2 regions of the Rheinheimera sp. UJ51 genome follow, and region 1 is predicted to be linked to the other one. Evidence: riboswitches for the same ligand, from Rfam matches in the RefSeq annotation. Region 1 holds a riboswitch; the other holds the start of a gene.
What was found. Region 1 has a riboswitch for cobalamin ahead of LMJ53_RS04335 (TonB-dependent receptor domain-containing protein). Riboswitches for the same ligand answer to the same signal wherever they lie in the genome.
Positions count from the first base shown of each region.

Region 1 (4,171 bases):
TTTACGGCCGCTTATTAATCATGACAAACAAGATATTGTGGATTTAGCACGACAAATTGGTGTGGCCGAGTTGGCGGGAAGTATGCCGGAATATTGTGGCGTGATTTCACAAAATCCGACGGTGAATGCCATCCTCAGCGAGGTTATCACAGCCGAAGCACAGCTCGATCCGCGCAGGATAAATCAAGCCATTGAGCAAGCTAAAATCCTCGATATTCGAACCGTTGAATATCAAGCAGAACAACAAGCGGGTGTTATCGCTACCGAGACGATATTACCGGCTAACGCGATCGTGTTAGATATTCGCAGTCACGACGAAGTCGACGCGCGGCCACTGCAATTACAGCAGCATCAGGTATTGACCATTCCGTTTTACCGTTTAGCCACGGCGTTTGCACAGTTAGATCAGCAACAGCAATATTACTGTTATTGTGAACGTGGCGTGATGAGTCGTTTGCAGGCTTTATTGCTGCAAGAGATGGGATTTAACAATGTTGCAGTGTATCGGCCTTAATTATCTTGCAGCGCTTGCCATAGCGCTTGATTGGCCGGAACCGCTAGCTGATGTTTTGCCGCCGTGGCGACAATAAAGCCGGTGATCACGCTAAGCTCGGTGGGGCGGCCATGGTAATGATCTTGCTGCATTGATGAATAGTTATTGGCCGTCGCGGTGATCACCTGTTGCACTTGCGCAAAGGTTGCCGCAAACGGCAAATCAACTTGTTCAAGCGACGCCAGCTGACAGACTTCGGTGACAATTTGCTGCAATTGAGGTTGATGCTCTGCCGCCGCTAAAGCACCATTTTTACAATTTAACACTGCAGTGAGCGGGTTAATAGCCGCATTAATCGCCAGCTTTTGCCATAAAGCCGCTATGCTATTCTCGGTGACAGTTAACGGGCCTAAGGCCTGATTTAAAGCCGTGAAAACGGCTTTGCGTTGTGCACTCGCGGCCTCATTCAGTGGGCTGAGCATACTTTTACCTTGGCCGGTATGGCGGATCTGCTCTGCTTGTCGTAAGGCACCATGGCTAGTCGTTAAAAACCAGATCCCTTGCTTAGCCCGTGCAAATTGCCGCAAAGCCGCAAGGTCTGGCATACCATTATGGGAAACGACAATTTGGGCGTTGTCAGTGAGATGAGGTTGTAGTTGGGCTAAGGCCTCGGTAACGGCATAGGCTTTTACTGGTAAAAACAAGGCATGGATGGGGGAGACTGCCGCTTGAAAATGGCATTGTTGCTCGGTGTGATCTAGCGCCAAAAAGCGCACGCTTAACGATTTAGGTTGACGCAACCACAAACGTACTGGCGTATTAGCCTGTTGCCAACGACAGGCAGCAAGCAGGCCAATAGCGCCTTGGCCAACGACGGTCCAGTTTAACGCTTGCTGCGTGGTCGCCATAAATGCCACAGTTTACGCACAACAAAAAAGGTTAAAACCCCAGCCATATCAGCTACCCAATCCCAAAAATCGCCAGTTCGTCGCGTATAGTTTTCTTGTATCACTTCAATTAAGGCGCCATAGATTGCCAGTAAAAGTAGGATCTTCCAAAACACTGCTCGAAAGCCTTTCCAAATTAAGCCACTGAGTACAAAGAAAATACCAAAATGGGCCACTTTATCGAGATTTTCAATTTTAAAAAAAGACAACTCGCCAGCAAGCTTGTGGCCGTTAATCTCGGCCATAAAGCCAAAAGTGGCTAACAGCAGACATAATAAAAACAAAAAGCGATAAAACGATTGCGGCACGTTCTCATCTCCGATAAATGGGGCTCGGATTGTAGCAGTTTTCTGGTTATAATCACCAGCATAGACCGAGATAGGAGAGCAAGATGCCCGCTTTTGATATAGTTTCTGAAGTTGACCAGCAAGAGGTACTAAATGCGGTTGATAATGCTAACCGTGAATTACAAACGCGTTTTGATTTTCGCGGCGTAAATGCTGAATTTACCCTCAAAGATAAACAAATTAACATGGTGGCTGAGGCAGAGTTTCAGTTACAGCAAATGCTCGAAATCTTTTTTGCCAAAGCGGTGAAACGCAATCTAGATGTGCGCTCTTTTAAAGAAGGCGATGTGGTGCACTCGGGTAAAACCTACAGTTTAGCGTTATCGCTGCGCCAAGGTATCGAAACAGATATGGCGAAAAAGTTAGTTAAATTGATTAAAGACAATAAGTTAAAAGTGCAAGCCGCTATTCAAGGCGATCAAGTGCGCGTTACTGGTAAAAAGCGCGATGATTTACAAGAAGCTATCGCGGCGGTGCGTGCAGCTGAATTAGAGCAAGCTTTTCAATTTACCAACTTTCGCGATTGATTTGCAGTTAAGACTTCTAGAAGTCTATTGACTTAACGCTGATTCAGCGTAAACTTGCGGCGGCTCTTGATAGAGCCGCCGCTTTTTTAGGTGCTTGGTCGCTGCTTTTTAACGTCATCGACCAAGTTAAACGGGAATCTGGTGTAAAACCAGAGCTGCCCCCGCAACGGTAAGCAACTTAAAGTATTTCATCCGCCACTGTCGCAAGATGGGAAGGCGAAATACTCGCATCAGCAGGTTGTTAGCCCGGAGACCGGCCTAAAAGTCCTACAAACCAAAGAAATGTGCGGTGGGCACATTGCTGGAGTATCTATGTTTAAACCTTCTTGGGCGCTGCTTTTGTCAGCCGTGCCTACTGCTGTATCCGCGACTGACGCGGTCGAACATATCAGTGTTTACGCTAATCGCACCCCTTTAGCCGCCTCCGAAGTGTTAGCCAGTGTTTCGGTGCTAGATCGTGCAGATATTGAGGCTCGTCAAGCCAGTGATTTACCTGCTTTATTAGCGCAATTACCCGGTATTACGATTTCTCGTGACGGTGGCCGTGGCCAAAATAGCGGTTTGTATTTGCGTGGCGGGAATAATGGTCATACGCTCGTATTGATTGACGGCGTGCGCAGTGGCTCTGCCACCTTGGGTTATAAAACCTTATCGATGTTGCCCTTAGCGTTAATTGAACGCATAGAAGTGATCCGTGGTCCGCGAGCGGCATGGTATGGTGCTGACGCCTTAGCTGGTGTGATTGCTATTACTACTCGTCAAGCCCGCGGCGTGGAATTAACTGCGGATGTTGGCAGTTATGGGCAGGCTGGTGCTGGTATTAATGCCAGTCAACAACAGGGTGATCTGACCTTGAGTGCCAGTGCGGGGTATAGCCGGGCCGATGGTTTTAATGTGCGTAACGATTTAGATAACGATCGTGATGGTTACCAACAACGTTTTGCCAAACTGGCTGCAGCCTATCAAACAGGGTTTGGTCTTTGGCGTGGTCAGGTGGATGTTAACTCCGGTTTTTATCAGTTTGATACGGCCTGGGGCAGTGAAGATCAAGCGGAAACGTTAAACCGCAGTTATTTGTTGGGCTGGGAACATCAGCAAGGATCATGGCAACATCAAGCACAATTCAGCCGAACGCTGGATGATGACACGACTTATGGGCCTGTTTCGCAAAGCCCTTATGTGACTGAGCGCGATGAATTTAACTATCAGGCAACCACCGCATTGACAGATAGCCTATCGGGTTTAGCGGGCGTGAACTGGTATCAAGAAAGCGTTGCACGCTCTGGCGTAGCCTATGTGAAGGATAATCGCCTTAATCGTGCCGCCTTTGCTGGTTTACAATTTGCTGCGCAAGGCTTGCGTTTAGACGGGGCCGTGCGCCGCGACCTTACCGAGCAATACGGTGGTAACACGACCTGGCAATTAGCCGCAGGTGTTGATCTCAGTGATGCGATGCAGCTCAGAGTGAGCCGGGGCTCGGCTTTTAAAGCGCCGACCTTTAACGACTTGTATTATCCTGGTAGTGCCAATCCCGATTTACAACCAGAAAGTACCTTGTCGGATGAAATTGCACTGAGTTATCAGTTAGCCGCAGCGACGTTGCAGTTAGCCTGGTTTAAGCAAGATGTCGATAATCTGATCCAGTTTGATTTTGCGACCTACACGCCACAAAACATTGAACGTGCCAAAATTTCTGGCGTGGAATTCAGTGTTGATCTGCGTTGGGATTCGTTACAGCAAAGTGTCAGTTATAGCTGGTTGGACACTGAAAACACCTTGACTGGGCAGCGGTTAGCGCGCCGACCTGAGCACAGTGTGAATTGGCGCTTAACACAACAATGGCAGCAGTTATCGGCA
Region 1 covers NZ_JAJHOG010000003.1:58,956-63,126, forward strand. The annotation lists gene thiI (tRNA uracil 4-sulfurtransferase ThiI) at 1-514, shown strand, start outside; gene LMJ53_RS04320 (ketopantoate reductase family protein) at 511-1,401, opposite strand; gene LMJ53_RS04325 (VanZ family protein) at 1,377-1,748, opposite strand; gene LMJ53_RS04330 (YajQ family cyclic di-GMP-binding protein) at 1,832-2,314, shown strand; cobalamin riboswitch at 2,386-2,591, shown strand; gene LMJ53_RS04335 (TonB-dependent receptor domain-containing protein) at 2,627-4,171, shown strand, end outside.

Region 2 (4,171 bases), on a different contig from region 1:
GTAAATAATGATAACTGAGCATGTAGGTAAGCTCGTCTAGTAACACCAAATCGAGCGTATCGTCGGCTAAAAAGCGCTCGGCATCTTGCCACACTCGCTCGGCCGCTTCGATATCTGCCGCTTTGTCTTGCGTATCCCAGGTAAAGCCCGTTGCCATCACCGAGAACTCAACGCCATGTTGTTGCAGTAAATTACGTTCACCACAAGCCCAACTGCCTTTAATAAATTGCACCACTGCCGCATTCAGGCCATGCCCGACCGCGCGTGCCACGGTGCCAAAACCGGCAGTTGATTTACCTTTGCCGTTGCCGGTTATCACTAACAACAAGCCTTTTTCAATATTGGCTCGTGTTACGGCGGCATCAACATACTCTTTTAAGCGTTGTTGCCGTGCCTGATGGCGTTGTTGTTTTAATTCATCTGCACTCATGCTATCCACCTTGTTGTAACTGTCGCCGTAAAATAATCAGAAAGAATACACTGCCAAGCACCGAGGTGATCACCCCTAGTGGAATTTCTTGCATCGCTAACAGGCTACGCGCGGCATTATCCACCCACATCATAAAAATGGCCCCAAATAGCGCCGAGCCCAGTAATAATGGCACTGCCGTTACCCCCATAAAATAACGCACCATATGCGGCACCATTAAGCCCACAAAGGCGATACCACCACACTGCGCCACAATACAGGCAGTGACTAACGCGGTAAGCAGTAATAACACCAGCCGCAGACGCTGTGTATTCACGCCCAAGCTGCGGGCACTGTCGTCTGATAATAACAAGGCATCCAATTGCCGCCTGACCGCCAATGCCACCACCAGCAATACCAACACGGCGGGCGCAATTAATGCCACACTGTGCCAATCGGTTCGACTTAAGCTTCCCATCATCCAAAAAATAACCCGATTAGCCGCAAAAGGCTCAGCAAAATACAGAATAAAGCTGCTTATCGCGCTGAGCATAAATGACACCGCCACCCCAGCGAGTAAGGTCACTTCCATTTTTTGTAGCCGATTACCCATACAGGCAATAAACACCAACAGCACCGCAAGCAGTGCCCCTAAAAAGGCCGCCAACGCCATGCTGATCAGTTGATCGGGTAGCACAATACTGACAATGGTCGCCCCTAACCCAGCACCAGCCATTAAACCAAATAAATAAGGATCAGCCAGTGGATTACGACTGACGTTTTGTAAAACGGCACCGGCCACAGCCAAGCCTGCCCCCACTAACATGGCGACCAGTAAACGAGGTAAACGAATTTGCCAGATAATCGTCTGGGTCAGAGGCTCGCTCACTGCTTGGCCAGTTAAGGCGAGCAGCAACTCACGCCAACTGATCGCGACACTGCCAATCTGCAAACTGAATAGTAAACTCAGCACCAATAAACCGCTTAACAGCCATAGCCAGGCTTGCTGACGGGGTTTTAACTGTTTTAGCATGGGCTTGGCACTCCGACTTTCGCGTGCGCGAGCTCAGGTATAAAGGTCACTTGCAGCCAGCCATAATCGGCTTGCGATGACACCACGCAAGGCAAACCAAAAACCTGCTGTAATAATGCAGGGCGCAAAACGTCGTGTGGCGTACCATAGGCGCGCACCCTACCGTTTTCCAATAACAATAGCTTGTGGCAATAACGTGCGGCTAAATTCAGATCGTGCAAACAACAAATAATGGTTTTATTCAGCCCCTGTAGCAGTTGCAATACCTGATGTTGGTATTTCACATCCAAATGATTGGTCGGCTCATCCAATAATAAAATAGTCGCTTGCTGCACCAAAGCGCGTGCTATATAAAGCCGCTGTAATTCGCCCCCCGATAAAGTATCGGCGCGCAGCTGCGCTTTATCAGCTAAACCCACTTGCTGCAATGCTAACCTTACCTGCTGCTTGTCTTGGGCACTGGTGCCCTCATACCAGCGCTTATGTGGTAACAAGCCCATCGCCGCAACTTGCTCACAAAACAACCCCTGCGGTGCACTGCTGATTTGTGCCACGGTGGCAACTTGCCGCGCTAAAGCTTGTGCACTCTGCTGCTGCAACGGCTGGCCAGAAAGTAAAATTCGGCCACTATTCGGCGCAAAACGGCCATTTAGTAGTTGTAATAAACTACTTTTACCCGCGCCATTTGGGCCGATAATACCAACGACTTCATTAGGGGAAATAGTCAACGTAATCTGGTCGAGCGCCAGCACAGAGCCTGTGCTACGCGAATTGGGATACGCTAAACAAAGCTGGTCTAGAGTATAAATGGCGGCTGTCAAAACAATATCCTGTAGTTGCTCGCAGGCAGCATCCTACAGCCCGTTTGACACAGGTGGCAGGCCGCTACCGTGTTTTCCCGCACGGGGGCATTTTTACACCAAGGCAGGTATCCTGACTGACTACGATAACCCATGTTTCGCCTTCCCGTTAAGTGGCCTTGAAACACAGCGTAGTTTACAGTTGCGGGTACAGTTCAGGGTTCGCACCTGATTCCCTATGTTAAGCTTTAAGCTCACCTTAGCGTTTAAGCGTTGCTTGTTATCAGAGAGCAACGCTGAGTATTGTAACAGTAAAAGGTCAAAGCAGATATCGGATTACTGCTTTGCTTTTTTGCGGTTTACCGGTGAAATTGTTTACGCATTTGGTTAACTTTTATCCTGCAATTTTAACGATAACTGCTAGGCTTAAGCTATTTATCAAACCTGAACGCGGCAAGCCTCAAGGCTAAACACCTGACATGGAGCATCCTATCACTATGACAAAAACACTCAACGTCTTGGCCATCGGCGGCAGTTTACGCGCTAAATCAACTAATCGCGGTATGTTGCTATGGGCGCAAGCACACGCACCTCAGGGTATGAAAATTCACCTGGCCGACTTATTGGATGTGCCCTTTTATAACGCCGATTTAGCGGAAAAACCCGCTGCTGTCAGCCGGTTACTTAACGATTTCGCCCAAGCAGATGCATTAATTCTGGGCTGCCCAGAATACAATTACTCACTGGCCCCCGCCTTAAAAAACGCGCTAGATTGGGCCTCGCGTGAACCTGATAATTACCTATTACGTGGCAAGGCGGTGGCTATTATGGGAGCGGCAGGGGGCATGGGTAGCTCGCGCGCGCAATATCATTTACGACAAGTCTGCGTGTATCTCGATTTACACCCGTTAAATAAACCCGAAGTTTTTGCCAATGCGTTTAGCGGCGCTTTTGACAACGAAGGACATTTAATTGATAGTAAAATCCAAGAAAATATTAAACAACAACTGCTCGCGTTAGCGGCATGGCAACAAAAGCTGCAGCCGTAAACTGATAACACGTTGCCCGTGAGGGATATTTTTAGCGCCCTATTAGCTGAACGGGTAACACTATTCGCCTGACGTTGCTTTATTAACTCATAAATAGCCGCACAGCATCTCGCAAGATGTTTTAACGCTGAGACTAAACGGATTGATCTGATGAAATGGCTGCTACTTTTTAGCATAATGATCTGGAGTGTATCGTACGCCGAAACGGTAGAAACATTGCCGTCGCAGCTGCAATTTCGCCAAGCGCTAACCTCACCCGCAGCACAATATAGCCAAGCTTTGTTGTCGGAAGCCTATCGGCGTTTAAATATTGATGCGCACTTTATTGATATTCCGTTTGGCCGAAGTTTATTAGAGTCGAACAAAGGCAGCTTAGATGGCGAGCTGGCACGGGTGCTGGATGTCACTAAGCATTACCCTAACCTCGTCGCAGTACCCTATGTATTGTTTGATACCAAGGTCTATTTGTATATCAATCAGCAACGCTGTGCAAAATGCAGCCTAAACGATGTGCCAAGCTTGGCTTATGTCCGAGGCTCTTTGGTGCTGGAAGAAATCTTAAAAAAGCTGCCGCCTTCGCGCCAAGTGATTAGCTCTGGCAGTATCGAAAGTACCAAAAATTTATTCTTAACCGGCAAAGTCGATGCCGTGATTTTTGCGGCTTATCAGCTAAATGCACAAAGCCATTTCCCGATTAACGAGCAATTTATTTTGAGCTTACCCGATTACCATCTACTGCATCGCGACCACAGTGCCTTATTAGAGCCCTTGGCGAATATGCTATTTGAATTAGAACGTGAAGGCTTCACCGAAAATTTGCGTCTCTATTTTGGCATTGCCGCCCCAAGACGACAACTGCAAGCGGGGCAGCAACCCTTTG
Region 2 covers NZ_JAJHOG010000006.1:26,539-30,709, reverse strand. The annotation lists gene cobO (cob(I)yrinic acid a,c-diamide adenosyltransferase) at 1-430, opposite strand, end outside; gene LMJ53_RS09415 (FecCD family ABC transporter permease) at 432-1,442, opposite strand; gene LMJ53_RS09410 (ABC transporter ATP-binding protein) at 1,436-2,263, opposite strand; cobalamin riboswitch at 2,348-2,519, opposite strand; gene LMJ53_RS09405 (NADPH-dependent FMN reductase) at 2,740-3,291, shown strand; gene LMJ53_RS09400 (hypothetical protein) at 3,442-4,171, shown strand, end outside.
Region 2: it holds a riboswitch for cobalamin, as region 1 does, so the genes downstream of both, LMJ53_RS09410 (ABC transporter ATP-binding protein) here and LMJ53_RS04335 (TonB-dependent receptor domain-containing protein) in region 1, are expected to answer to the same signal.